DNA from 4 places in the Cobetia sp. cqz5-12 genome. Region 1 is predicted to be linked to each of the others. Evidence: predicted binding sites of a transcription regulator. Region 1 holds the regulator's gene; each other region holds the start of a gene.
What was found. The regulator sigma-54, encoded in region 1, starts transcription at its own class of promoters, with help from an activator protein. The targets are predictions, from matches to a motif close to TGGCACNNNNNTTGCTNT.

Region 1 (7,190 bases):
CCGGCGCGCCGGGCTGTCCTTTTCGAGCTGATCGACCAGTGGTGCCAGCAGCATGCCGGGCAGATTGTCGATGGCATAGTAGCCAATATCTTCCAGCGCCTGGAGCGCGATGGACTTCCCGGAGCCGGAGCGGCCGCTGATGATCACGATCTTCATGAAGTGCTCTCCAAGGGCGAGGTCAACGTCGAAAGAATGCAGGGGTGGGGCAGAAGGCTGCCCGCTATCAGTGCGCTGTACGTCGGCCGATGGAAGGCCAGCAAGACGAAAGCCCGGACGATGTCCGGGCCTGTCATTCAGCGCGCCGGTAATTCGGCGATGGCTTGGGTCAATGCCTCAAAGAGTGCACGCTGGCTGTCTGCCTGGCGCAGAGCCGAGCGATTGGTCGGGGAATTGAGCAATTCCGCGACCTGCCCGAGCAGCGTCAGATGGGTCTCATCCGCTTCCTCAGGTACCAGCAGCACGAACAGCAGATCGATGGGTTCTCCGTCGATGGCATCGAAGTCGATGGGTTCACCGAGCTTCAGAAACGCAGCGATTGGCGTCTTGCAATGCGGGCTGCGTGCATGGGGCACGGCCACACCGTGGCCAATGCCGGTCGACCCCAGTCTCTCGCGCCCGATCAGGCGCGAGAAGACTTCCTGACTATCCAGGCTGGGAATGTTCTGTGCGATGAAGGTGCTGAAGAATTCAAGCACCCGCTTCTTGCTCCCCCCGGGGACGCCGTAGAGCGTGCGCTCGGGGGGAAGGATCTGATCAAGTGTCATGGCTGAAGGTCAACGGGTCCCGGTGCCCTGAGAGCGAGCCTGGGACTTTTCCTTGTGTTTGACCAGCTGGCGATCCAGCTTGTCGGCGAGCGCGTCGATGGCAGCGTACATGTTGGGGTCTTCTGCCAGGGCGTGGAGGTCAGCGCCTGCCGCGTGCAAGGTGCAGGCAGCCTGCTGGCGCTCCTTCTCGATCGACAGTGTCACCTGAACATTGGTGATGTTGTCGTAATGCCGTTCGAGGCGAGCGAGCTTCTCGTTGACGTAATCGCGGAGAGGATCGGTAAGTTCCACATGATGCCCGGTGATATTCACTTGCATGGACACGCTCCTTTATCCAGCGGGTTGCCATTCAATTGTAACCCTTTTTGACTACGAGCAAACCCTGATCGGACGCTCTGCAACAGGCTTGACGGCCACCGTCTGGTGATGTTTTCGCACCCTTGCCAGTGGCGTCAGATGTCGTGAGCGTCTGTACCGACAATGCCCAAGCTTTGCGCAAAGATCAACGCTGCGCTGCATCGTGGCTCAGTGCTTGTCTTCAACTCAGTGAGGGGTAACGGAGTGGACTTCAAGGGAGCGTCTGATGGGTGGTGCGTGAAAGACGCGCAAGAAGGCGCGTTTTCGTCGCCAATCCCTGCATGTACGTCGCCTTTCAGGCGCTTCGATTGCGTGGAGCAAGCAGCCTGTCGGAGAGGTCACCAAGTGTCATCCACGTGCAATAGGCGCAAAAGTGACTTTAAAAACATGCGATTGACGTAGAATGGCACTACCGGAGCGGCAGATTTTTGCCATCATCCTGTGCTCCGTCATTGGCCATGATGGGGCATTGACGAGCGGTTGACGGGGTGACAGGGCGCGCGACAGGCGCCTGATACCCGCGAAGTCATAAGCTGGCGAGCGGAAGATCCAGCACTTGAAGTTGGCGGCGGCTGCCACTGTAGAGGTGAGGGCATGGCAGCCGCAGGTGTCGCGTCAGGCCAGACGCTTGCGCTCGCTGGAGGACGGGATGCCCATCGCCTCGCGATACTTGGCCACGGTACGGCGTGCGACCTCGATGCCATCGCTGGCGAGCAGATCGACCAGTCGAGAGTCGGAGAGAGGTTTGCGGGCCGGCTCTTCCGCGATCAGCTTGCGGATACGGGCACGAATGGCGGTGCTTGAGTGGGCGTCGCCACTGCCACTGCCACCGACCTGGCTCGAGAAGAAGAACTTGAGCTCGAAGACGCCGCGCGGGGTGTGGATATACTTCTGGGTCGTGACCCGCGAGATGGTCGACTCGTGCATCTCGACCACTTCGGCGATGTTGGCCAGAATCAGCGGCTTCATGCCTTCCTCGCCTTGCTCGAGGAAGTCGATCTGGCGCGCCATGATCTCGCGGCCGACCTTGAGCAGGGTGTCATTGCGCGATGACAGGCTCTTCATCAGCCAGCGCGCTTCCTGCAGGTTGTCCTTGAGGAAGGTGTTGTCGGCGGACTTGTCGGCACGCTTGATCAGCGCGGCGTATTCCGGCTGGATGCGCAGCTTGGGCAGCGCTTCCGGGTTGAGCTCGACCTGCCAGCCGTGGCGGGTATGACGCACCAGCAGATCAGGGATCACGTAATCGCTGGCGGGCTCGCCCCAGGCGGATGCCGGACGCGGGTCGAGCGCGCGCACCAGGCGGATGACGTGATCCAGCTCGTCATCGTCAAGGCTCAGGCGGCGCTTTAGCAGCTTGCGGTCATCGTTGCCCAGTGCCTCGAGGAATTGACGTACCAGGCGTCGCGCCTGCGCCAGCAGCGGCAGGTCATCCGGCAACAGTGCCAGTTGCAGCAGCAGGCACTCGCGCAGATCACGGGCGAAGACGCCGGTCGGGTCGAACTGCTGCAGACGCAACAATACCTGCTCGAGCTCGGAGGCCTTGAGGCCGGGTAGACCCTGGCCGCGCAGGCCATCGACCAGCTCGTCGAGTGACAGGCTCAGATAGCCTGCTCCGTCGACGGCATCGATCAGGCTCTCCGCCATCTGGCGTTCACGACCATCGAGGTCGGTCATTGCCAGCTGCCAGCGCAGGTGGTCCTGCAGGCTCTCGACACTGGTATTGCGATCGAAGTCCGGCCCTTCTTCGCTCCCGCTGCCACTGCCGGAGCTGGTCAGGCTACCGGCGTGGTCCTGGTAGAGGTCCGACCAGTCACTGTCGAGGGGGTATTCCTCGGGAATCTCGCTCGAGGAGTCGGCAGTGGAGATCTCGCTCGAATCCTGTGTCTCGACGACATCCAGCGACTCGTAGTCCTCGTCGAGCTCCAACATGGGGTTGGACTCGAGGGCTTGCTGAATCTCCTGACGCAGGTCGAGCGTCGACAGCTGCAGCAGCTGGATCGCTTGCTGAAGCTGCGGCGTCATGGTCAGCGAGGTGCCGAGGCGGAGTTGCAGGGTGGGTTTCATGGAGTCAGTCAATTCACGGCAAAGGAACGTGCTTACTACGCTATACCGTGACTCGGGGCACTGACAAGTGGTTGCCGTGAATATTCAAGCAACTTGCATGCCATGTTTCCACCAAGGTGGTATGGACGTCATGCATGCGTCTGATGTCAGACATGAAAAAGCCGCTACGCGATAAAATCACGCAGCGGCTTTTGAAGCTTTCGCCTCCGGTGGGGCTCAGCGTATCTGCTGACCCTAGAGCTTGAACTCGTGGCCCAGGTAGACGTCGCGCACCTGCTGGTTGGCCAGGATGGAGTCTGCGTCACCGTGGGCGATGATCTGGCCATCGCCGACGATATAGGCGGTATCGCAGATATCGAGTGTCTCGCGCACGTTGTGGTCGGTGATCAGCACGCCGATGCCACGATCGCGCAGTTGGCGCACGATGCTCTTGATCTCGCCCACCGAGATGGGGTCGACGCCGGCAAAGGGCTCATCGAGCAGCACGAAGTCCGGCTCGGTGGCCAGTGCCCGGGCGATCTCGACCCGTCGACGCTCCCCGCCGGACAGGCTCATGCCGGCGCTGGCGCGGATGTGCGTGATGCTGAATTCCTCGAGCAACTCTTCAAGGCGTGCCTTGCGGCCATTGCGATCCAGGTCCTTGCGGGTCTCCAGAATCGCCATGATGTTGTCGGCCACCGACAGCTTGCGGAAGATCGATGCCTCCTGCGGCAGATAGCCGATGCCGGCGCGTGCACGCTGATGCATGGCGGCAGCGGAGAGGTCCTTGTCATCGATGGAGACGTTGCCGGCATCGGCGCGCACCAGCCCGACGATCATGTAGAACGAGGTCGTCTTGCCGGCGCCGTTGGGGCCCAGCAGGCCGACGATGTCGCCCTGGCGGATCTCCAGCGAGATGTCCTTGACCACCTTGCGGCCCTTGTAGGCCTTGGCCAGATGGCGAGCGCTCAGCGTACGCGGAGTAGCAGTCATGACTCAGTTTTCCTTGCTGGCATTGGCGCCACGCGGCGTCAGAGTCATGTGCACGCGACCGCCTTCGGTCTGCTGTGCCGTCTTGCTGTTGTTGGCGTTCACCTGGCGCTTGTCGAGGAAGTACTCCACGTAGCCGCCTTCGAAGGTGTCATCGCCTTTTTCGAGCCGCGCATTGCCGACCAGCTCCACGCGACGCTCCAGTGCATGGTAGCGGATGGTGTCGGCCCAGCCCTTGACCAGCTTCTCGTCGGGCGCGGGTTGCTGTTCCAGGTAGGCACGCTTGCCGGTGGCCTTGACCAGCGAGATCTCACCGCTACCGGCGCGGCTGATATCGACGCGGCTGGCATCGAGTTTCATGCTGCCCTGGCGCATCTCCACCTGACCGGTGTAAGTGGCGGTACCGGCCTTGTCATCGAGAGACAGGGCGTCCGCGGCGATGTTGATCGGCTGGCTGGCATCGCTGTCCAGCGCCATGGCGGCCGGGGCGAAGGTGGACATGCCCAGTGCCAGGCAGAGCGCCATGACACCGCTGTTGAGGGTCTGGCGACAGGCCGTCAAGGGCTTGCGAGTCGTGGAAGTCATGGTGGCTCCTTGGCATGACGGGGTCGCCGCCCGAGCAATGATGCCATCGAGCGGCAGAGAATAAGGTATTGCGGCGCGGGTCATGGCGCGAAGGCCGCCAGCCCGGCAGGTTCATTCATCGCTGGCAGGCGCTGCCTCGAAGGTGCTGTTGACGCGCCCATCCTCGGTGGTGGTGCTGTCGGCGCCCGAGTCGATGCGCTCGGCTTCCTTGCTGGCTTCGCTCTGGCCCTTGCCGGGTTGCAGAACGCTGCGAACGCGGCCCTGCAGCACGGCGGCATCCTGGGAGAGGTCGGCGCTGAAGCTGTCGCTTTCGACATGCTGGCCATTCTGGGTGATCACGACCGGCACGTCACTCCAGGCGCGGTTCTGATCACGGCTGTAGTGCAGGACATCGGTATCGAGGGTCCAGCGGTCATCGGGCTGGCGCAGTCTGGCATTGCCCTCGAGGGTGAAGGTGTCGCCGCCGGCGCTCAACACGCCACTGTCACCCGTGGCATACCAGCGGCGGTCTTCACTGTCGTTGGTGCGAATCTTCGGGGTCTGCGCCCGGGTCACATCATCGCCTGGCGTGTGCTCGATATGCGGCGATGACATGGATTGGATCGCCACACCGCGCGCATCGAAGCGTGTCATGTCTGCCCCGTCGAGATAGTAATCCGGCTCACTGCTGTCGACCTCGACATTGACGGTCGATTCCAGGCTGTTGCGCTGCTCGATCAGCGCCAGCACGCCACCGACGAGCAGCAACAGCAGCATCAGCCAGAGACGCGGAGAAGGACGGGGCAGACGTAACATCAGGGACGCGACTCCTGCAGGTAGGTATCCAGCACCGAGGCCCAGTGGCCCTGTGCCTTGAGCAGCAGGTCACAGAGCTCGCGCACGGCGCCATCGCCGCCCTGGCGTGAGGTGACCCAGTTGGCTTCGCTCATCACGTAAGCCATGGCGTTGGGCACGCTGACGCCGAGACCGACACGACGAATGGCCTCGCGGTCCGGCAGGTCATCGCCACAATAGGCGACGTCTTCCAGCTCGATTCCGTGCTCGCGGCACAGGTCGGCCAGCGCGACCAGCTTGTCTTCGCGGCCCTGGATGACATCCTGAATGCCCAGTTCCTTGGCGCGACGCTCGACCATCGGTGAGCTGCGGCCGGTGATCAGCGCGACGCGAACGCCACTGCGCAGCACCAGCTTGAGGCCATGGCCATCCTGGACGTGGAAGGACTTGGTCTCCACGCCGTTGGCATCGTAGTGCAGGCGGTTGTCGGTGAGCACGCCATCCACATCCAACGCCAGCAGACGCACGCGGCGTGCGCGGTCGATGATGTCCTGCGGATATTCGTCGCTCAGGGAATTCGTGTCGCTCATGGTCTTTCTCCTCGCACTCCGTGCATGCTTGACGCTGTCCTGTGAACGGCGCTGATGGGCGTTGAGCGGTAGCGTCTGCTGCCGGGACGATCTGCCGTCGAACAGAGACAGCGAACGCCCGCGGGAGTTCAGATCACGCCGCTGGCCAGCAGGCCGTGCATATGGATGGCTCCGATGGGGTGCTCATCCTCGTCACAGACTACCAGAACGCTGATGCGGTTTTCTTCCATGATGCGCACCGCTTCGGCGGCCAGCATGCTGGCGCGCACGGTCTTGCCGCCGCGGGTCATGACATCATCGACCTTCAGCGCCCGCAGATCGCCGTGCTGGTCGAGGGTGCGGCGCAGGTCACCATCGGTATAGACGCCGACCAGGTGGTCGTCATCATCGATCACGCAGGTGAAGCCCATCCCCTGACGCGTGATCTCGAGCAGCGCATCGCGCAGCGGGCTACCGAGCGCCACGCGCGGCAGGGCATCGCCCTGATGCATGACATCCTGCACGCGCAGCAGCAGGCGTCGGCCCAGGCTGCCGCCCGGATGGGAAAGCGCGAATTCCTCGGCAGTGAAGCCGCGGGCCTCCAGCAGTGCCACCGCCAAGGCATCGCCCATCACCAGCGCGGCGGTGGTCGAGGCAGTGGGTGCCAGATTCAGCGGACAGGCTTCCTGGGCGACGCTGGTGTCCAGGTGGGCCTCGGCGTCACGCGCCAGGGTCGAGCCGGGTTTGCCGGTCATCGAGACCAGCGGGGTGCCCATGCGCTTCAAGAGCGGCAGCAGCGCAGTGACTTCGGCGGTCTCTCCGGAGTTGGACAGCGCCAGCACCACATCGGCCGGCGTGATCATGCCCAGGTCGCCATGGCTGGCTTCCCCGGGATGGACGAAGAAGGCCGGGGTGCCGGTGCTGGCCAGGGTGGCGGCGATCTTGCTGGCGACATGGCCGGACTTGCCCATGCCGGTCACGATGACGCGGCCCCTGGTGGCCAGCATCAGCTGACAGGCACGGTCGAAGTCGTCATCGAGATGGCTTTCGAGCGCGGCGATGGCCGCTTCTTCAATGGCGAAGGTGCGGCGGGCGCTGGCGCGGAAAT
Region 2 (7,190 bases), 910 kb from region 1:
CGGTGATCATGTCGCGTGAGCTGATGGCGGATGAGGCGCAGCGTCGTGAAGCGGCGGGGCGGCTGGCCTTCGGCAAGGGCATGAACGCCGGCCAGACCTGCGTCGCGCCGGACTACGTGCTGTGCAGTGACGACCAGGTCCCGCTGCTGGTCACGGCGCTGGGCGAGGCCTTCCAGCGCTTCTATCCTCGCTTCTGCGAGACGCAGGACTATTCGCGCATCATCAATCAGCGTCAGTACCAGCGCTTGCGAGAGGTGCTCGAGGACGCCCTGGCGAAGGGCGCGACGCTCAGGCCTCTGGTCGACAGCCCCGACTGGAATGACCCGGCGCTGGTCGAGAAGCGTCTGATGCCGCCGCTGGCGTTGCTCGATGTGACCGATGAGATGCGCGTGATGCAGGAGGAAATCTTCGGCCCGCTGCTGCCGATCGTCGGCCTGGCGGTCGCGGGGGCAGCGGATGAGGCGGATAGCGAGACGAGCGAGAAGGGCAAGTTGCTGGATGCAGCGGCGGATGCGCTATCCGTCGCGATGGCCTATGTGAACGCCCGGCCCCGGCCACTGGCACTGTATTACTTCGGCCACGACAAGCACGAACAGCAGCGTGTCACCGAAGGCACGCATGCGGGCGGAATGTGCCTGAACGACACCCTGCTGCATGTGGCGCAGGATGACATGCCGTTCGGCGGCATCGGGCCGTCCGGAATGGGCCATTATCATGGCAAGGAAGGTTTCCAGACACTCAGCAAGGCCAAGGGAATCTTCGCCAAGGGTCGCATGAATGGCGCGCGGCTGATGTACCCGCCCTATGCGGACGGACCGACAGCGCGCGCCATCCATGGTCTGATTCGCCGTCTGCTGATGCGCTAGGCGCTGTCAGCGGTGCAGGTCGCCGGCACTTTCCGGCTGGTAATGCAGCGCCTCGATACGTACCTCATGCAGGCTGCCATCCGGCAGCCGCCACTCGATGAGACTGCCGACCTTGAGGCCGAGCAGGGCAGCTCCCAGTGGCGCCAGCACCGACAGGCCATCCTGCTGGCCGGGCAATGCATGCGGATAGACCAGCGTGCGCACCAGAGTCTGCTGGCGGGTCAGGTCCGTGAACTCCACGCGGCTGTTCATGCTGACGATATCGGCGGGCACCTCGTGAGGCTCGACGACCTCGGCGCGCTCCAGCTCGTCCTCAAGCTGTTCTGCCACCTGACGGTCGGTGGCGGCAACGCGATCAATCAGGCGCTCGAGGCGTTCGGCGTCCAGGCGATTGATGATGATCGAGGGAAGTGTGGCCATGAGACCTCCTGTCAGTCGTGGTGTCAGCCCCTTGCGAGCAAGGCCTTGCTGGACACCAAAAAAACAGTCCTCCGCCGGGAAGGGCGAAGGACTGTGTGCAGAAGTCATCATATAAACTTCGCTCGACGATGGATAGCCCATTCAGGCAACTTGTGGTCAGTGCGAGGGCATTGACTGGACAGGGGGTGGGCACTGGAAGAGCCGGGAGAGAGCAGGGGGAGGCCCACTCACTCCCGCGTCAGGCGCTGGAGCTGACGAACAGCCAGTCAGTGATCTCGTCGCGATTGAGCACGACCAGCTGCTGGGCGCGCGGAGACTCTTCCAGATGGTCCGGATTGATGCCCAGCTCGCGCAGGACGTATTGCACCAGAGCGCCGCGTGTCGGCAGGTGCAGCTCGCCATCCACCATGCCGTGGTCCTGTTCAATCAGGCCGCGTTCGGCGGGTGTCAGGCGCGGGTCGGCGCCCAGCTTCAAGGTGACTCGCGTCTCCCAGCCTTCATCACATTCGCGCTGGCTGCCCTCGAGGGCTTCACCGAATAGCTCCGGCACCGCGCGGAATCGAGACAGCACGAAGTCGCGAAAAGCCCGGTTCTTCTCGCAGAAAGCGCGCACATGCCAGCGGCCAGCGGCGTAGACCAGCGTATGCGGACACAGGATGCGTTCCTCCCCCTGGGGAGAGTTGAGAGAGGCGTAGGTCACCTCGAGACGCGCGCCCTGACTGGCGGCTTCGATCAAGGCTCTGACCACCGGCGGGCTGGCGCTGCGTGACGGCAGGCGCAGGGCCTCGGTGTTTGCCTGACCTAGCCCCAACCCGGTGAAATGCGGATTCAGATTGTCGTGATTGCCCAGCAATTGCAGGTATTCATCGACTTCGCCCCGCGTCAGCATGGGGCAGAAATTTGCCGACGGACGGTAGCCCTTGATGACGGGGTCATACTCGAGATTGTTCTCGGCGACCGTCTCGCGGTAGGTCTTCATGACGCGCGAGGCTTGCTGTCTGGCGATACCGAAGGCGTTGCCCAGATGACGCGAAGTGACTCGCCCCTCCCACAAGGCGATGATCTCGATCAGGCGGTAACGCGCCAGCGTGTCCCATGGCAGGACTTCGAGGCGTTGCTTGATGCTCATTGCTGAATCCTTTCAAACGGGTCTTCTGGAGCGTATTCGTGACGCATTGCACACACCTGGCTTGGCAATGGCGACACATGGCGAGTGCTCACGAGGATCGGTAAGAGGACCCTGCTCCGGGTGGCGTGTGGCGAACAAGTCTTCGTTAACTGCAGGATATGCATAAAGAAAGCTCCGGCAGAAGATACCTGCTCCGTTGCGTTGACCCTAGTGACTGCGCATCGACGTCTCGTTTTTGCGTCGTTCAAACGCGACGCATCATTAGAATTCGACGATTTATCCTCGCTCGGTGTCGTGTGATTGCGCGCTATCAACGGATCAAGACATTAGGTTGCGCAGGGGCGTTGGCCGCGAGTGGCATGCTCTGGATGAAGACGCTTTATGCGCAACACGAATATGCGTCATATAACTCTCATTTAAGTGTTAGAGATGCCTCAGGCCAAGGTATCGCGCAAAGTTCCCTTATTCTGCGAGCCCTAATAGCGACGCACTTCCTGCAATGACATGCATAAGTATTAGAGAGATGGTCATGCTGCCCTTTGCGGCAACAGCGAAAAGTGCTCAAACGCAAAAGACCCGCCGAGTTGGCGGGTCTTTTGCGTTTGAGCACGATGCCCCCAGCCATCAGGCAGGGGGCAGGCTGGGCCAGCTTACTTGCTGGCGCGCTTGCGCTCGTTCTCTTTCAGGTACTTCTTGCGGATACGGATGTGCAGCGGAGTGACTTCCACCAGCTCATCGGAATCCAGGAACTCGATCGCCTGTTCCAGGGTGAAGCGAATCGGCGGCGTCAGCACGATGTTTTCATCGTTGCCGGTAGAACGCATGTTATCGAGCTTCTTGGCCTTGGTCGGGTTGACGACCAGGTCATTGGCGCGGTTGTGGATACCGACCAGCATGCCTTCATAGACTTCGGTACCGTGACCGATGATCAGCTTGCCGCGCTCCTGCAGAGTGTACAGGGCGTAGGACAGTGCCTTGCCCGGCACCATGGAGATCATGACACCGTTGCGACGCTCGACGCCTGCGCCTTCCTTCAGGTCACCGTAGTGATCGAAGCGGCTGGTCAGGATGCCGGTACCGGAGGTCAGGGTCAGGAACTGACCACGGAAGCCGATCAGACCGCGAGACGGGATGATGAAGTCCAGACGCACACGACCCTTGCCATCCGGGTTCATGTTGGTCAGCTCGCCCTTGCGGTAGCCCAGCTCTTCCATGATGGAGCCCTGGTGCTGCTCTTCACAGTCGATGATGACTTCTTCGTACGGCTCCTGCTTCTTGCCGTCGATTTCCTTGATGATGACTTCCGGACGGCCCACGGCCAGCTCGAAGCCTTCACGACGCATGGATTCGATCAGAACGGAGAGGTGAAGCTCACCGCGACCGGAGACGACGAATTTCTCCGGCGTCTCGCCCTGTTCGACGCGCAGTGCGACGTTGTGGATCAGTTCCTGGTCCAGACGCTCACGGATGTTGCGGCTGGTGACGAACTTGCCGTCCTGACCGGCGAACGGAGAGTCATTGACCTGGAAGGTCATGGAGACGGTCGGCTCATCGACGGTCAGCGGCGGCAGCGCCTCGACAGTGGCGGTGTCGCAGATGGTGTCGGAGATCGCGAGGTTCTCGATACCGGTGATGCAGACGATGTCGCCGGCAGTCGCCTTGTCGGTCTGCACGCGGTCCAGACCCATGTGAGTCATGACCTGGCCGATCTTGCCCTTACGGACAGCGCCTTCCTTGGTGATGATGGAAACCTGCTGACCCGGGCTGACAGCGCCACGCTTGATGCGACCCAGACCGATGACGCCGACGTAGCTGTTGTAGTCCAGTGCGGAGATCTGCATCTGGAACGGGCCGTCCAGCTCGACCTTCGGCGGCTCGACGATGTCGACGATGGACTGGAACATCGGGTCCATGGTGTCTTTCAGGTCTTCCGGATCCATACCGGCAATGCCGTTGAGGGCAGAGCAGTAGATGATCGGGAAGTCGAGCTGCTCGTCAGTCGCGCCCAGGTTGTCGAACAGATCGAAGATCTGGTCAACGACCCAGTCAGGACGAGAGCCCGGACGGTCGATCTTGTTGACGACGACGATCGGCTTCAGGCCCTGGGCGAATGCCTTCTGGGTCACGAAGCGAGTCTGCGGCATCGGGCCATCGACGGCATCGACCAGCAGCAGCACGGAATCGACCATGGACATCACGCGCTCGACTTCGCCACCGAAGTCAGCGTGCCCGGGGGTGTCCACGATGTTGATGTGGTAATCGTTCCACTGGATCGCGGTGTTCTTCGCGAGGATGGTGATGCCGCGCTCTTTTTCCTGGTCGTTGGAATCCATGATGCGTTCCTGACCCTCGGCCTTGCGGTCCAGGGTGCCGGACTGACTCAGGAGCTTGTCGACCAGGGTAGTTTTACCGTGGTCAACGTGGGCGATGATGGCTATGTTGCGAAGTTTCTCGATCACGACGGGAACCTGTGCGGAAAATGGGCGCTCGCGTACCGGGCGCTTGTGATTTGGGGCGCATTATAGGGGGCATGGCATGCCTCCTGCCAGCATCGTGCATTCACGAGGCGAGTCAGCGAGTGCCTTCAACTGGCCTGAAGTGCCCAAATGATTGTCTCTCAAGTCTTTTCCGCCTCCTTGTCGCGGACGAAAAAAACTTGTGGATTGAGGCAAACGCGAGGAGGAAAGGAAGAAATGACCGCAATGTGATGCTGACGTGATCATCGAGTGGGAGTGGAGAAATACCGCGCGTTCAGCATTTTGCACCAATGTAGAGCAATGGCGTTTTTTGGTGCACTCAAATGATGAATCTGCACTGCGCGACAAGAATTTTTGCACCTTGTCGGCTCATCTTTGGTCGGTTTTTTGCGCTTGATGCATGAAGATGGTGATGTTTTTTTTCAACATATTCATGAGCTTACTGAAATGGCCGATGAGGCGTGCGCCATTCTGGCACGCTCGCTGCATTGTTAGAGCATCCTGTCTGATGGCTGGCATAACGACGCCGACCATGAGAGAAAAGGCTTACAAAATAGAGCAATAACCCCAGACAACGCTGACACCAACTGTAACCAGAGCCGCCGGCTCCATCGGAGAATTACCATGGCTGAGAAGACACTTGCCCTGATTGAAGAACACGAAGTCAAGTGGGTTGATCTGCGCTTCACCGACACCAAGGGCAAGGAGCAGCACGTCTCCATCCCGGCGCGTTCAGTGGATGAGGAATTCTTCGAGAACGGCCAGATGTTCGATGGTTCCTCCATCGAAGGTTGGAAGGGCATCAACGAATCCGACATGATCCTGATGCCGGACGACGGTACTGCCTTCCTCGACCCGTTCACCGAAGACACCACCCTGGTGCTGCGCTGCGACGTCATCGAGCCGGCCACCATGCAGGGCTATGAGCGCGACCCGCGCTCCGTCGCCAAGCGCGCCGAGGAATACCTGAAGTCCACCGGTCTGGGCGACACCGCCTTCTTCGGCCCGGAGCCGGAATTCTTCATCTTCGATGAAGTGCACTGGAAGAACGAGATGAACGGTTCCATGTTCAAGATCTCTTCCGAAGAAGGTGCCTGGGCGACCGATTCCACGCCGGAAGGCGGCAACCTGGGTCACCGTCCGCGTCTGAAGGGCGGCTACTTCCCGGTCCCGCCGATCGACAGCTTCCACGATATCCGTGCTGCCATGTGCAACACCCTGGAAGCCATCGGTCAGGAAGTCGAAGTTCACCACCACGAAGTGGCGAACGCCGGCCAGAACGAGATCGGTGTCAAGTTCAACACCCTGGTCAAGAAGGCCGATGAGGTTCAGGAACTCAAGTACGTGATCCACAACGTGGCTCACGCCTACGGCAAGTCCGCGACCTTCATGCCCAAGCCGCTGGTCGGTGACAACGGTTCCGGCATGCACGTTCACCAGTCCTTCTGGAAGGATGGCGACAACCAGTTCGCCGGTGACGAGTACGCGGGTCTGTCCGAAATGGCCCTCTACTACATTGGCGGCATCATCAAGCACGCTCGTGCCCTGAACGCCTTCACCAATGCGTCCACCAACTCCTACAAGCGTCTGGTGCCGGGCTTCGAAGCGCCGGTCATGCTGGCCTACTCTGCCCGCAACCGTTCCGCTTCCATCCGTATCCCGTACACCGCCAGCCCGAAAGGCAAGCGTGTCGAGGCGCGTTTCCCGGATCCGACGGCCAACCCGTACCTGGCGTTCTCCGCGATGCTGATGGCCGGTATCGACGGTATCAAGAACAAGATCCACCCGGGCGACGCGATGGACAAGAACCTCTACGACCTGCCGGCCGAGGAAGCCAAGTCCATCCCGACCGTGGCCGAGAGCCTCGAACAGGCCCTGACCGCACTGGACGGCGATCGTGAGTTCCTGACCCAGGGTGGCGTCTTCACCGACGACATGATCGATGCCTACCTCGAGCTGAAGGGCGAAGACGTCCAGCGCCTGCGCATGGCGACTCACCCGCTCGAATTCGACATGTATTACAGCGTCTAAGTACAGCAGCGTCCAAGCGCTGCAGAGGTTGAGGCAGCCATTCGCTAGCCACGTCATCTGACGGAGGTGCCTTCCAGGTGAAGGCAAGCCCACGACGATGACGACAGCAGGGCCATACCGACAGGTGTGGCCCTGTTTTTCGTTGTGGCCCTGTTTTTCAATATGGCCCTGTTTCGTTCTATCTCAGTGCTCTGATCCTTTGCTCTGCCCCTGATCCTTTTCCCTGAGATCGGCCATGCTGCTGACAGATATGCAGGGCGCGGTGGT
Region 3 (7,190 bases), 940 kb from region 1:
GGAAGACCTGCGCGCGATGGTCAAGCGCGAGATCATCGAGCAGGTGCTGCCGGCCGAGTGGCTGTCCGAGACCACCGAATACCACATCAACCCGACCGGCAACTTCGTCATCGGTGGCCCGGTGGGTGACTGTGGTCTGACGGGTCGCAAGATCATCGTCGACACCTACGGCGGCATGGCCCGTCACGGTGGTGGTGCCTTCTCCGGCAAGGACCCGTCCAAGGTCGACCGCAGCGCCGCCTATGCCGGTCGCTACGTGGCCAAGAACGTCGTCGCCAGCGGCCTGGCCGACAAGTGCGAGATCCAGGTCTCCTACGCCATCGGTGTCGCCGAGCCGACCTCCGTCTCGATCAACACCTTCGGCACCGGCAAGATCAGCGATGCCAAGATCGTCGAGCTGGTGCGCGAGCACTTCGACCTGCGTCCGTACGCCATCACCACCATGCTGGACCTGGCGCACCCGATGTATCAGCTGACCGCTGCCTACGGCCACTTCGGTCGTGAGCCGTTCGAGCACAGCTACAGCTGGACCGACGTGACCGGCGAGCAGAAGACTGAAACCTTCACCGCCTTCCCGTGGGAAAAGACCGATCGTGCCGCTGGCCTCAAGGCTGCCGCTGGCCTGTAAATCCGCCAGTTCGACAGGCCTGGCAGGTGGCGGATGTCTCGCCCCTCGCCGCCCGGTGTCATGACAAGAAAACCCGCCTCGGCGGGTTTTCTTGTCTCTGGTGAAGCGTGAGCAGTGCGAGCCCGACTGACACCTAGGCCTGACCCTTTGCCGGACAGCAACAGGAGAGAGGCCCAGTGGCTGATCTACGCTATCTCAAGGGCTACGGCTCCGAGATTCAACAGCAGGCGAGTGAGCTGCTGGAATCCGGCAAGACGGCAGCCTTCTTTCTCGGCAAGTATCCCGAGCCTCATCAGCTGCAGGGCGCGCGGGCGCTGCATGACTACACCATGGCCCTGAAGAATCGGTATCTGCGTAGCTCGGCGCCGATCAGCAAGGTGATCTACGACGACCGGATTCACGTCATCGATAACGCCCTGGGGCTGCACACTTTCGTGTCGCGGGTGCAGGGCAACAAGCTCAAGGCCAAGCATGAGATTCGCATCTCATCGCTGTTCCGGCGCCTGCCGGAGCCACTGCTCAACATGATCGTGGTCCATGAGCTGGCGCATCTGCGCGAGAAGGCCCACGACAAGGCGTTCTACCGGCTCTGCTGTCACATGCAGCCGGAGTATCATCAACGTGAGTTCGAGCTGCGTCTCTATCTCTGCCACCGTGAACGCCACGGCGATCTCTGGTAGCCGCGCTCCGCTCTGGTAGCCATGAGCCGCTCTGGACAGTCACGCTCAGTTCAGACAGCCACGCGGCCGCTCACGACACAGAAGAACCGGAAAGAATGACAAGGACGTCATGCCATCAGGGGTATCGGCGCCACTGCAAAGGACCGTTTTCGGATGCTCAATCTCGCTGCACTGTTCATCACCATCACTGCCGTGTGCATGTGGTTCAATCATCGCGTCCTGCGTCTGCCGCCGACCATCGGCGTGATGGCCATCGGCCTGGTGCTGTCGCTGGGCGTGATCGGGCTCGATCACTTCGCGGTGACCACCGTCGTGGCCGATACCGCGGAAGACTGGCTGGGGCGCATCAACTTCAACAGCCTGCTGATGGACGGCATGCTGTCCTTCCTGCTGTTCGCCGGCGCGCTGCACGTGGATCTCTCGCGTCTGAAGGCCTATCGGCGCTCCATCGGCCTGCTGGCCACGCTGGGCGTGCTGATCTCGACGCTGGTGATCGGCTCCGCCGCCTGGTGGCTGTTCCAGTGGGCCGGCATCGAGGTGCCCTATCTGTATTGCCTGGTGTTCGGTGCGCTGATCTCGCCCACCGACCCGATCGCCGTGCTCGGCATCATGCGCAGCGCCGGCGCGCCTGCCGACATGGAGATCCGCATCGTCGGCGAGTCTCTGTTCAATGATGGCGTGGCGGTGGTGCTGTTCACCGCGCTGCTGAGCGCGGCCTCGGCCGGCAGCGGTGAGGTCGAGCTCGGCCACATGGGGCTCCTGTTCCTCGAGGAAGCCGGCGGCGGCATTCTGCTCGGGCTGGCACTGGGGGCGCTGGTCTATCAGCTGATGCGCAGTATCGACCAGTATCAGGTCGAGGTGATGCTGAGCTTGGCGCTGGTGCTGGGCGGCTACGCGCTGGCCTCGGCGCTGCACGTCTCGGGGCCCATCGCGATGGTGGTGGCGGGGCTGATCATCGGCAACATGGCGCGTGATGGCGCCATGTCCGACAACACCCGCCGCTATCTGGACGGCTTCTGGGAACTGGTCGACGAGATTCTCAACGCGGTGTTGTTCGTGCTGATCGGTCTCGAGCTGGTGCTGATGCCGATCACCCTGACCTCGATCGGCATCGCCCTGGCGCTGGTGGCGGTCATCCTGCTCTCGCGTCTGGCGCTGATCGGCCTGCCGCTGAGCCTCTTGCGGCGCTGGTATACCTTCCGTGCCGGTACCACACGCGTGCTCACCTGGGGTGGCCTGCGCGGCGGCATCTCGGTGGCGCTGGCGCTGGCGATTCCCGAGGGTGACTTCCGCGAGCCGCTGGTGGTCACCACCTACATCATCGTGCTGTTCTCGATCCTCGTGCAGGGGTTGAGCATCGGCAAGCTGGTGACGGCAGTGGTCGGTGATCGCCGTCATTCGCAGGAGTCGAACGACCAGCATTGAGTCAGGGCCTGCCAAGAGAAACGCCCCCTCACTGACAGCGGTGAGGGGGCGTTTTCGTTGCTGTCGCGAGAGGCAAGCCAAGGGCATCGCAATGGCAGGTCAAAGGGCGGCCAGCCCCCGGGCAAAGACGCCGCTGAGCGGCTTGGCCTCGCCGCCCGGTGCCGCGCGGGTGACGGCGGGCTGGCGCATCAATGTCAGCAGCAGGTCCCGTCCCGCAAGCAGCGGGTCGACCACCGGCAGACCGATATCCCGAGCGATGGCGTCGCGCAGCGGGCCCATCGCGGCGCAGCCCAGCACGATGCTGCCGGCACCGCTGGCCTTGGCCTGCTCACAGCTCTCAAGCAGCGCCTGCGGGGGAGTGCGCGCCTCTGAAAGCGCCAGTACCGGGACGTCACAGGCCAGCAGGGCCTTGCACAGCGGACGCATCGCATAGCGCTCCAGCAGCTGCTCGGACATCGGCAGCGTGCTGGTCATGCTGGTGACGATGGCAAAGGAGGGAGCCGCCAGCGTGGCCATGTGCATGGCGGCCTGGGCGATGCCGATCACCGGGACGGGGCTCAACTCACGTGCAGCCTCCAGGCCGGGGTCACCGAAGCAGGCCAGCAGATAGCCATCGGCGGGGGGCGTGTCCAGCAGGCCCTCACGATCACGGGCGATCAGATTCAGCAGCGCGACCACCGCCATGGCTTCCTCGACGGCCGTCTCGATGCTGGGAGCGCCATGCTCGGCGGTCAGTACCTCGAGCCGGACGTCATCCGCGAGCTGTCGTTGCAGCGAGTGCGCCATCTGCTGGCTCATCGTCTGGCTGGTGTTGGGATTGATGACCTTGAGGCGCAACATGGCGCGTGTCTCCTGTGATGGGCTCGGCTGGCAGGGTTGGGTGAGACGTTCGAGCAGAGTGGACAATACGCGAGCAGCATCCGTGCCAGTCCAGTGATACCCACTGCCGCAACGTTGGTTTCATCGTCAGTGCACTTCTGTGGTGCATATGGCTAATACAGCGGAAGTTGATGGTGCCCGATGTCTCAGGAGTCGCCACGCACATGACGTTGCTGGCAGGGACGTCATGCGGAGAGGGCCTTGAAGAAAACGCTGGAAGATTGAAAATCCGCAACAAGTGTTTCACTGGCACGCTTGTTGATAAGGGGAGGGCATGGCGAGGCATGACGCCTCGTGACTGGCCGATGGCCCACAAGCCCCTCTGGAGACAACAATGACACCCCAGACTCCCCCTGATCTGAGCAACGCGAGCAAGCGGCTCATCAACGAGGACCTCGCCCCCTGCGAGCAGAACTGGAACTGGTACAACATCTTCTCGTTCTGGATGTCCGATGTGCACAGTGTCGGTGGCTACGTCTTCGCCGCCAGCCTGTTCACTCTGGGGCTGGCCAGCTGGCAGATTCTTGTCTCGATGCTGGTCGGCATTCTGGTGGTGCAGGTGTTCGCCAATCTGATCTCGCGGCCCAGCCAGCAGACGGGGGTGCCCTTCCCGGTAGTATGCCGTCAGTCCTTCGGCATCTATGGCGCCAATATCCCGGCGATCATCCGCGGGCTGATCGCGGTGGTGTGGTACGGCATCCAGACGTATCTGGCGGCGCATGCCCTGATGCTGGTGCTGCTGCGCTACGTGCCGTCACTGGAAGGGTTGACCGAGACCCAGTTGTTCGGGCTCTCGCAGCTGGGCTGGTACTGCTTCCTGTTCATGTGGGTGCTGCAGGCACTGGTGTTCTGGTGGGGCATGAATGCGGTGCGCCGCTTCATCGATTTCGCCGGGCCAGCGGTCTATGTGGTGATGTTCGCGCTGGCGGGCTGGATCGTCTGGCAGGCCGGCTGGGACAACATCAGCTTCACCCTGGGCAGCAAGACGCTCTCGGGCAGCGACGCCCTGTGGCAGATGGTGATCGCCGCGGCTCTGGTGGCGGGCTACTTCGCCGGGCCGACGCTCAACTTCGGAGACTTCTCGCGCTACTGCGCTACTCCCGGTGATGTAAAGCGCGGCAATTTCTGGGGCCTGCCGGTCAACTTCCTGCTGTTTGCCGTCATCACCGTGGTGGTGGTGTCCGGCACCCAGCCCATCTTCGGCGAGATGCTGCATGACCCGATGGAGACCGTCGCCCGCATCGACAATGGCGTCGCGGCAGCGCTGGGTATCCTGACCCTGGTGCTGGCGACCATCGGTATCAACATCGTGGCCAACTTCGTGTCACCGGCGTTCGACTTCTCCAATGTGGCCCCGTCCCGCATCAGCTGGCGCATGGGCGGCATGCTGGCCGCCGTCGGCTCCATCTTCATCACGCCGTGGAATCTGTTCAACAATCCGGAAATCATCCAGTACACCGTGGGCATTCTCGCCGCGGCCATCGGCCCGGTGTATGGCGTGATCCTGTTCGATCACTATCTGGTCAACAAGGGCGGCATCAACACCCGAGCGTTGTTCACCGACAGCGCGCAGGGCGAATATTTCTTCGAGAAGGGCGTCAATGTCGCGGCGGTCAAGGCGCTGCTGGCCTCCTCGGCGGTGACGCTGGTCATCAGCTTCCTGCCGCTGGGTGACATCACCCACTTCACGCTATTCATCGGCGGCCTGATGGCGGCAGGGCTGTATGGCATCTTCTCGGGATATTGGCTGGGAGATGCCGCTTCCGCGCGCATCTATGTGCCTGCTGGTTCACGCGGCAAGGTCGTCTGACCGCAGGCGAAAGGCGCGAGTCACGTCGAGACGCTCAGGGCCCGTACCTTCCCGGTATCGGGCCCTGAGTGCATCTCGCCGCCAGGACACGTGGCAGTAGCGTTGGCGGGACGCGAGCCGTCGGGATAGGGGGAGGCTGGCGGCAGGTGTAGCATGAGGCCATGCCCCAGCTTTCCGAGAGGACGTGCCGTGTCGTTCCATGATCACCTCATGCCATGCAGTGAGATGGAGGATGAGGAGTCTCGCCATTATCGGGCGCGACTCAATCATACCTTCGTGCTGTTCGCGATGGCGGGTCTGGCGTGCTTTCTGCTGTTCGATTACTTCCAGGTCCCTGACGCCTGGCCGACCCTGTGGCTCGGGCGCTTCCTGCTTCTCGGTGTCTGTGTGCTGTGTGTGACGCTACTGCGTCGCCAGCCACGTCGGCCCGACGATATCGCATTGCTCGGCGCCGTCTGCGCCAATCTGTATTTCTGCTTCGGCGCGACGATGATCCAGGATGCCATCACGCTATCGCTGTGGAACCTGAGCTTCTCGACCTCCATGCTGATCGCCATGCCGGCGTGGCTGGTGTGGGGCTGGCGGTACCAGCTGGTCAGCAGTCTGCCGTTGATACTGGGCTATCTGCCGCTCTTTCTATGGCTGAGCCCGCTCTCGCTCAAGGACCTTGCCGGCGCGGGAGGTGCCTACATGATCGCGACGATGATCATGGCGCCGGCGCTGGCGCACGCCCGCAGCTCCACCTTCCTGCGTACCGTCAAGCTGCGCCGGGCACTGGAGGTGCGCAACGCCGAGCTCAGCCACATGAATCAGCAGCTGCTCACGCAGCAGCATGAGCTGGAATACCGTGCCAATCACGATCTGCTGACGGGGCTGCCCAATCGCCGTTTCGGCTTCGATTTTCTCGAGCGGATGCTGGCCGAGAGCACGAGCACCCGGCAATGCATGTCGATCCTGTTCGTGGATGTCGACCGCCTGAAGCACGTCAACGACAGTTTCGGGCACGCCGAGGGTGATCGCCTGATTCAGCTGGTGGCCCGGAGTGTCGGCCTGGCGGCCGGTGAAGACGGGCTGGCATGCCGCCTGGGCGGCGATGAATTTCTGGTCGTGATGCCCGGTGCCTGTGATATGGCCAGCCAGCAGGCGACGACCCAGCTGATGCGCCATCTTCAGGAACAACGCCTGCAGCAGCAAATATCCTTCCCGGTCGAGGTCAGCATCGGCCGCGTCACCCACGACCCGGTATTGCAGGGCGATGTGGATGTCGATGATCTGATCCATATCGCGGATGACCGCATGTATCGTCAGAAGCGCGCTCGGCGGCGAGCCATGGCGGGGGCCAACGATCCTCAGGCGTGAGAAAGCCCGCGATCTTTCCTTCTGCCATGCGGCAAGTGATTGATGGCAAAGGCTGTCATCGCTTTTTCATGTCGCTGTTACGGGTATGTCATCGCCTCCCCTCAGTCTTGCTGGGCAACGACAGGGGCCATCTGGGCCTCGCCTGTCGATTTTGCCTGGCAACCCGGAGGTGACTGACATGACCGCTTTGCAATCGGCTCCCCGTGCTGAAATGCCGCCTGCTCCCGACGCTCTCGGTCAGGTTCGCACGCTGTTCATCTCCGATGTGCATCTGGGAACCCCGGACTGCCAGGCGGCGCTGCTTGCAAGGCTGCTGCGCCGCGTGCGTCCCGAACGCCTGTATCTGGTCGGCGATATCGTCGACCTGCTGGCGATGCGCAAGCGTGCAGTGCTCGACAAGGACCAGCAG
Region 4 (7,190 bases), 470 kb from region 1:
CAGCCCTCAGCCCTCAGCCCTTGGGCTTGGGCGGAATCTTCTTGGACGGTGCGGCAGACTTGGCGATGTGATCGATGATCAGACCGGCGATGTCCTTGCCGGTGGCAGTCTCGATGCCCTGCAGGCCCGGTGAGGAGTTCACTTCCATGATCACCGGTCCGTGGTTGGCGCGCAGCAGGTCGACACCGGCGACGGCCAGGCCCATGGCCTTGGCGGCGCGGATGGCGGTGGAGCGCTCTTCCGGCGTGATGCGGATCTCGCTCGCGGTGCCGCCACGATGCAGGTTGGAGCGGAACTCGCCATCAGCCGCCTGACGTTTCATCGACGCCACCACCTTGTCTCCCACCACCAGGCAGCGGATGTCGGCGCCACGCGCTTCCTTGATGTATTCCTGCACCATGATGTTGGCTTTCATGCCCATGAAGGCCTGGATCACGCTCTCGGCGGCCTGGTTGGTCTCGGCGAGCACCACGCCGATGCCCTGGGTGCCTTCCAGCAGCTTGATGACCAGCGGCGCGCCCTTGACCATGGTGATCAGGTCGGGGATGTCATCCGGCGAATGCGCGAAGCCGGTGACCGGCAGGCCCAGCCCCTTGCGCGACAGCAGCTGCAGCGAGCGCAGCTTGTCGCGTGAGCGGGAGATGGCCACGGAATCATTGACCACGTAGGTGCCCATCATCTCGAACTGACGCAGCACGGCGCAGCCATAGAAGGTGACGGAGGCACCGATGCGCGGCACGACAGCGTCGAAGTGCTCGATCTCGGCGCCCTTGTAATGGATGGACGGGCGGTGCGAGGCGATGTTCATGTAGCAACGCAGCGTGTCCACCACGCGTGCGGTGTAGCCACGTGCCTCGGCGGCCTCGATCAGGCGGCGGGTGGAGTAGAGGCGTGAGTTACGCGACAGGATACCGATATGCATGAAATCCTCCGGAGCCGAATGGGCCAGACAGAGATAGGAATGAATCAGAAGAAGACTGACGTGATGCCCGTCAGGAGGCGTGGTGTTCGCCGGTGAGGCCTTTACTGTCTTGAGGCGTCACGCGATGCAGATGGCACCGGCGCCAGCGTCTTGAGGCGAGATGCCGAAGCATGCCGCCGCGCGCACGCCTGATGCCGTCAGGGTTCGCCGTGCAGATAGGCAGCGCCCGGTGCGACCAGCAGGCGACGCAGGGCACGGCGCCCCAGCAGAATGGGGTGACGCATCTGGGAGCGGTCCACCAGCGTCATGTCGATATCGTAGTCGAGCCCGGCCAGCTTCATGCGCGAGCGGATCGCGTAGCGCCACTCGGCCTGACCATTGGATGAGCGCACGCGGCGGCGATCATGCACCGGCGTCTCGATCGTATGCGGTGGGGAGTCGCTACCGCCAGTCCGGGTGATGAAGCGAACCCACAGGTCATCGTGCTGCTCAAAGACCTCGATGCTCTCGGCATGCAGCGCACTGGAATGCGCACCGGTGTCGATCTTGGCATTGAGGTGCAGCTTGAGCTCCGGCAGCTCGATCAACTCACGCCGACCCACCACGCCACGCGGGCGGAAGCCCAGCAGGTCATGATTCAGTGTCTTGAGATCGAGGGGCGGTGCCTTGTCGATGTGATGACGCGAAGTGTTCTTGTGATGCGACATGTTTCTTCCTGAATCAGAGGGCGTGAGCGAAGCGGGCAGCAGCTCACGGCATGAAGACACCGGGCAGGCGCGGCACAGGATAATGTGCGTTGCCTGCCTGGCGGGGTAAGGGCCAGGCGGGCGCGCAGCATAGTCACTTAACGTACTGACAGCAATCCTTGCTGAAGCCTCTTTTTTCGCGTCACGAATCCGGGGGTGACGGCGACGCTGACAGCGTCCGGCAAAACCGCCCCGGGCATGCGGTCCTGGCCATCGCTGCCAGCCGCCTCGCTTGAGGGCGCTGGCGCGTGAGACATCGTGCAGGTGGCGCTTCGCAGTGCACTCTGTTCACCTCTGCCGATCAGCCCCGATGCCGTCACTTGACCAAGGGCTCCATCAAGTGTCGTGGGTTATGCGCATGATCTCAAGCACTGTCACCTGCGGGCATGCCCGACGTCAATGACGCGGGGCCGGATTGGCGGTATCGGCCTTGCGGGTCAGGGCGGCAAGCGCCTGCCCCAGCGGGCTGTCCGCGCTTGCGTTGCGCAGTGTCATCAGTACCGGCAGACGCAGACGCGGAATCAGGGCGAGGTCGCGGGCCAGCGCGGCGAAGTTGGCCTGCGGACAGCTGGCCAGGCGGGTCAGGAAGGCCGGCAGACGTTCGGCATCTTCCAGGTGGGCGTAGCCGCGTGCGGCGATCGCGACCAGCACGTCGACATTGACGGCCTGGTCGTCGGCCAGCAAGGCATCGATCCACTCCGCCGCCGCAGGCCGTGGGCTGGCACCGGCGGCCCGCAGGCAGGCGCACAGCGTTTCCAGGTCCCCCAGGTCACGTGCGGCCTGGCCACGCGCGATCAGGGCGGAGAGCAGCTCGGTCTCGTATTCTTCCGTCAGTGAGGCAGCCAGCTGGGCATGGGCGGGCGGTGCCTGCTCCAGACACAGCGCGATGGCGCGCAGCGGCGTATCCGGCAGGTCAGCCAGGCGCTGCACGAAGGCCGCGGCAAGCTCGCTGGACAACTCGCCGCGCCGTGTCAGCACGTCGGCGATGCCCTGCAGGCCCAGTGACGGCCAGTCATCCAGCGGTAGCTGGGCGGTGAGATACTGCTCGGCGAGCTCGTAATACTGGCTGGCAGGGCGGTCGCAATCGAGGCTGGCGCGGGCGTGCAGCATGGCGCGCAGGCTGTCGTCCGGCGTGAAGGCCAGCGGGTTGTCCTGCATCAGGTTGTCGATCTTGCCGGCCTCGGCCTGCTGAAGTTCAGGGCGACCGACGGTCAGCGCCGTCTGACCCAATGTCGTGATCAGGCGTTCGAGGAAGGCGTCGCGTTGTGCGGGGGAGAGACGGCCTTCTTCATCCAGCGGCAGGGCCAGAAACCACACCAGCGGATCGTCGAGCCCGGCCGGGCGGAACACGCATGCCAGGCGTGCCTGGCCCTTGAAGGGCTGCTCCCACGGCTGCTGTTCGGTCTCGAAGGCTTCCAGTTGCTCAAGGCTGAGTGGGGCCAGGGTGCGCCCCAGGTGATAGAGGTGCAGCTCGGCGCCGGTGCGTGTGAAGAAGTTGCTCAAGGAAGAGAGAGGAGTCATGAGGCTCACCACGGCTGTGTCTGTGCCACGTCCTGGCTGGACGTGGCACAGAGCGGAAAAAAGTCTTGTCGAGCATCTTTGCCAGGCGTGGCATGTGTCGTCGAGCGACAGCTGCCGGCGCGTGACATGTGCCTGAGCATGTCTGGAATGGCAGCGACTTTAGCGATTCACCGGCTGTCATGCCACCCGCTGGCGTGTGATGGTGGCCAGAGGGAAGAGGGCGACCTGTTCCTATTATGGCCGCTCTTTCGGCCCGTGATGACTTGACAGATGACGCGGCACCTCAAGCCCCGCTGAGCGTCTTGCAGGTTGATGATTTTTTGATCAATTTTCGTCATCCCACGGCTGACGCGGCTTGCAGCGTGACCGAGACGGGTTATCCACAGCATCGTCCACGGATGGCGTGAATAACTGTCATCCACTTGTCGTCAGACTGACATCCAACGCAGCAGGTAGCCCATACGGCGTCACTGGCCCGTCGAGACAGGCATGCTAGAATCGCGCTCATTGACACGATTACTGTCTTATTCCTTATGGTTATGTACTTAAGGGATGAAATGATTGGGAATGCGGGGCAGTCCCGTTATCCTATACAACCAAATCACATATAAAAGGCTGTGCTTATACCTGTTCTGTTGGCATGACATCCGCGATCAGCCGAATGTCAGCGACCGTCCAGCGCCAATGGCTCAGTCTTGCGATCCATGAGGAATCCCGATGCGCCAATCACGTTCGCTCGCAGCTGTCTTCTCTTCCACCGCTCTCAAGGGCGCCGTGATGGCTGCCGCGCTGGGTGCGACTACCCTGGGCAGCCTGGCGGCACAGGCTGATACCCTCAAGGTCGGCATGTCGGGCGGCTACTTCCCGTTCACCTTCGTCAAGCAGGACAAGCTGCAGGGCTTTGAAGTGGATGTGCTCAACGCCGTCGGCGAGATCACCGGCGACGACATCGAATTCGTGACCATGAGCTTCTCCGGCCTGATCGGCTCGCTGGAAGCCGGCCGCATCGACACCGTGGCCAACCAGATCACCATCACCGATGCGCGCAAGGCCAAGTTCGCCTTCACCCAGCCTTACGTCTATGACGGGGCTCAGGTGGTCAAGCGTCGCGGCAATGACGAGATCACCGGCGTCGAGTCCCTCAAGGGCCACAGCGTGGCGGTCAACCTGGGCTCCAACTACGAAGCGCTGATGAAAGAGCTGCCCTACGCCGACCAGATCGACATCAAGACCTATGAGTCCAACATCGAGCAGGACACCGCCCTGGGCCGTGTCGATGCCTTCGTGATGGACCGCGTCAGTGCAAGCCAGGTGATCCAGAAGACGCCGCTGCCGCTGGAACTGGCTGGCAAGCCGTTCTCGCGCCTGGAGAACGCGCTGCCGTTCCGCAAGGATGCCGAAGGTGAGGCCAAACGTGACGAGGTGGATGCCGCGCTGACCGAGCTCAAGGAAAATGGCCGCCTGGCCGAGATTTCCAACAAGTGGTTCGGCAACGACATCACCACGCCTTGAACATTGCCCGCTGCGCCCTGATACAAGGGCGCATGCAAGGATGTCATGTGCAAACGGGGTGACGGCTTGACCGTCGCCCCGTTGTCGTCATGTCGACGGGTGTCTTTCCAGACCCTCAGCCAAGCCCCCAGCCTGTCCGGATAACGAATGGATACTCTCAATATCGATTACATGCTTGGCCTGTTGCCGGTCATGCTCAAATACCTGCCACTGACACTCAAGATGGCCTGTATCGGCATGGTGGCCGCGCTGGTGCTGGCCTCGCTGTTGGCGGTAGTGCGGGTGCTCAAGGTGCCGGTGTTGAATGCGCTGACCATCGTGTTCATCTCCTTCTTCCGTGGCACGCCGCTGCTGGTGCAGTTGTTCCTGTTCTATTACGGCCTGCCGCAGGTGATGGCGTTCCTGACCCAGATCGATGGCGTCACCGCGACGATTCTCGGCCTGACGCTGCACTTCTCGGCCTACATGGCCGAATCCATCCGTGCCGCCATCGTCGGGGTCGATCGCAGCCAGACCGAAGCGGCGCTCTCCATCGGCATGACCAATGTCCAGCTGATGCGGCGCATCGTGCTGCCTCAGGCGGCCCGCGTGGCGGCCCCCACGCTGATGAACTACTTCGTGGACATGATCAAGTCCACGTCGCTGGCCTTCACGCTGGGGGTGACCGAACTGATGGGCGCGACTCAGAAGGAAGCGGCCAGCAGCTTCCTGTACTTTGAATCCTTCATCATGGTGGCCATCGTCTACTGGGTGATGGTGGAAGGGCTGTCCTTCGTGCAGCGCTGGATGGAGAAACGTCTCAACAAGGCCTATCAGCGATGATTGCAGTCAGAAACCTGGTCAAGACATTCGGCGGGCAGGCCGTACTCGATGGCATCACCCTGGAAGTGAAGCAGGGTGAAATCATTGTCGTCATCGGCCCGTCGGGCACCGGCAAGTCCACGCTGCTGCGCTGCATCAACTTCCTCGAGCAGCCCGATGGTGGCGAGATCCAGATCGGCGAGCGCAAGGTCGAGGCCACGCGCGCCAGCCGTCACGACATTCTCGGTCTGCGTCGCAGCAGTGCCTTCGTGTTCCAGAACTATGCGCTGTTCGCCAACAAGACGGCGCTTGAGAACATTGCCGAGGGCCTGATCGTCGTCAACGGCTGGCCCAAGGCCAAGGCGCACCAGCGGGCGCGCGAGATTCTCGAGCGTATCGGCATGAGCGAGAAGGCGGACGCCTTCCCGGCGGCTCTCTCCGGTGGTCAGCAGCAGCGGATCGGCATCGGGCGCGCCATGGCGGCCCAGGCCGAGGTGATCCTGTTCGATGAGCCGACCTCGGCACTGGACCCGGAGTGGGTCGATGAGGTGCTGGAGCTGATGAAGCAGCTGGCGGTCGAGCGCCAGACCATGATCGTGGTCACCCACGAGATGCAGTTCGCGCGGGAAGTCGCGGATCGCGTCATCTTCATGGAAGGCGGGCGGATCGTCGAGCAGGGGCCGCCGAGCCAGCTGTTCAGCGCGCCGAAGGATGACCGCACGCGCGCCTTCCTGCGCAAGGTGCTGGATGAAGTGCCGCCGCAGTGCGCCGAGGGCATCTGATACTGCTCGCTTGAGGTAATGACCCACAGGTCGCGCGAGGTAGTGCCTCGGGCTGTACCTGCGACAGACACAACGGCCACCGCGAGAGCTATCGCGGTGGCCGTTGTCATTTCTCTGGCGGTGATCATTGATCCGCGTTTGGTGTTGCAGGACGCGTTTCAGGGCGACGCGTCATGGGCCGCAACGCGTGACTAGCCGTGACGGGGCATCGAGCGCACCTTGTCGAAGGCTTCCTGGAGTGCCATCGAGACGCGCTCTTCCAGCAGCTCCTGTTCGGCGGGCGCCATGTAGAACGCCATGTCGACGTCGTGGCGAATATAGCGGGGCGCCAGCTGATTGAGCGCGATGCAGGCCACGTCTTCGCGGCTGTCGACATCCATTGAGTGGCTATCGGGATGCAAGCGCAGCTGGTCGAGCACCAGCTGCTCCATGTAGTTGTGTACGCCTGCGCTATCCATGTGTACTGCCTCCTTGTGATAAGTGCTATCTCCCATGCAGGGCCGTGCCCCCTGGCATGTCGATCCCTTCAGTGTGCTCATCAGCATGTTCATCCGAGCTGACTCTCTGTGACGCTCTCCCTTCTGAACGCCAGTGGCCGATGGCCTCAGCCGGTCAGCAGGCGGGTTTCCGCCTCTTCAATATGATCAGCCAGTCCTGATAATACCAGTGTATCGCCACACGCCAGCGTCAGGTCGCCGGTGGGGTCTTCCAGGTTCTCGCCACTGGCGCGTACCACGCGTGAGACAAGAATGCCGCACACTTCCGGCAGTGCGATGTCGTCCAGTCGTCGGCCACAGGCCCAGGCATCGGCGGTTAGCGTCAGCGGATGTCGCCGCAGCAGCGGGTTGCCGCGTTTGTCGGTCAACTGGGACTGCTGACCATGGAAATAGCCATGCAGCATGCTGT

Region 2: a site for sigma-54 is predicted at 5,365-5,382, ahead of glnA (glutamate--ammonia ligase). Genes of this name have one in related genera too.
Region 3: a site for sigma-54 is predicted at 3,860-3,877, ahead of F8A90_RS16950 (NCS1 family nucleobase:cation symporter-1). Genes of this name have one in related genera too.
Region 4: a site for sigma-54 is predicted at 3,826-3,843, ahead of F8A90_RS05430 (amino acid ABC transporter substrate-binding protein). Genes of this name have one in related genera too.

The regions. Positions count from the first base shown of each region.
Region 1 covers NZ_CP044522.1:803,353-810,542, forward strand. The annotation lists gene rapZ (RNase adapter RapZ) at 1-156, opposite strand, end outside; gene F8A90_RS03405 (PTS sugar transporter subunit IIA) at 294-764, opposite strand; gene hpf (ribosome hibernation-promoting factor, HPF/YfiA family) at 774-1,082, opposite strand; gene F8A90_RS03415 (RNA polymerase factor sigma-54) at 1,737-3,185, opposite strand; gene lptB (LPS export ABC transporter ATP-binding protein) at 3,420-4,157, opposite strand; gene lptA (lipopolysaccharide transport periplasmic protein LptA) at 4,161-4,739, opposite strand; gene lptC (LPS export ABC transporter periplasmic protein LptC) at 4,851-5,534, opposite strand; gene F8A90_RS03435 (KdsC family phosphatase) at 5,534-6,103, opposite strand; gene F8A90_RS03440 (KpsF/GutQ family sugar-phosphate isomerase) at 6,232-7,190, opposite strand, start outside.
Region 2 covers NZ_CP044522.1:4,097,699-4,104,888, reverse strand. The annotation lists gene F8A90_RS17060 (coniferyl aldehyde dehydrogenase) at 1-866, shown strand, start outside; gene rnk (nucleoside diphosphate kinase regulator) at 873-1,286, opposite strand; gene F8A90_RS17050 (WYL domain-containing protein) at 1,525-2,415, opposite strand; gene typA (translational GTPase TypA) at 3,066-4,874, opposite strand; gene glnA (glutamate--ammonia ligase) at 5,517-6,923, shown strand.
Region 3 covers NZ_CP044522.1:4,073,043-4,080,232, reverse strand. The annotation lists gene metK (methionine adenosyltransferase) at 1-628, shown strand, start outside; gene F8A90_RS16965 (M48 metallopeptidase family protein) at 805-1,308, shown strand; gene F8A90_RS16960 (cation:proton antiporter) at 1,462-2,733, shown strand; gene F8A90_RS16955 (aspartate/glutamate racemase family protein) at 2,833-3,573, opposite strand; gene F8A90_RS16950 (NCS1 family nucleobase:cation symporter-1) at 3,947-5,422, shown strand; gene F8A90_RS16945 (GGDEF domain-containing protein) at 5,633-6,781, shown strand; gene F8A90_RS16940 (UDP-2,3-diacylglucosamine diphosphatase) at 6,960-7,190, shown strand, end outside.
Region 4 covers NZ_CP044522.1:1,271,008-1,278,197, forward strand. The annotation lists gene rimK (30S ribosomal protein S6--L-glutamate ligase) at 14-922, opposite strand; gene F8A90_RS05420 (ATP-dependent zinc protease family protein) at 1,120-1,629, opposite strand; gene F8A90_RS05425 (DUF3549 family protein) at 2,065-3,189, opposite strand; gene F8A90_RS05430 (amino acid ABC transporter substrate-binding protein) at 3,967-4,701, shown strand; gene F8A90_RS05435 (amino acid ABC transporter permease) at 4,849-5,523, shown strand; gene F8A90_RS05440 (amino acid ABC transporter ATP-binding protein) at 5,520-6,284, shown strand; gene F8A90_RS05445 (late competence development ComFB family protein) at 6,476-6,742, opposite strand; gene F8A90_RS05450 (cation:proton antiporter domain-containing protein) at 6,889-7,190, opposite strand, start outside.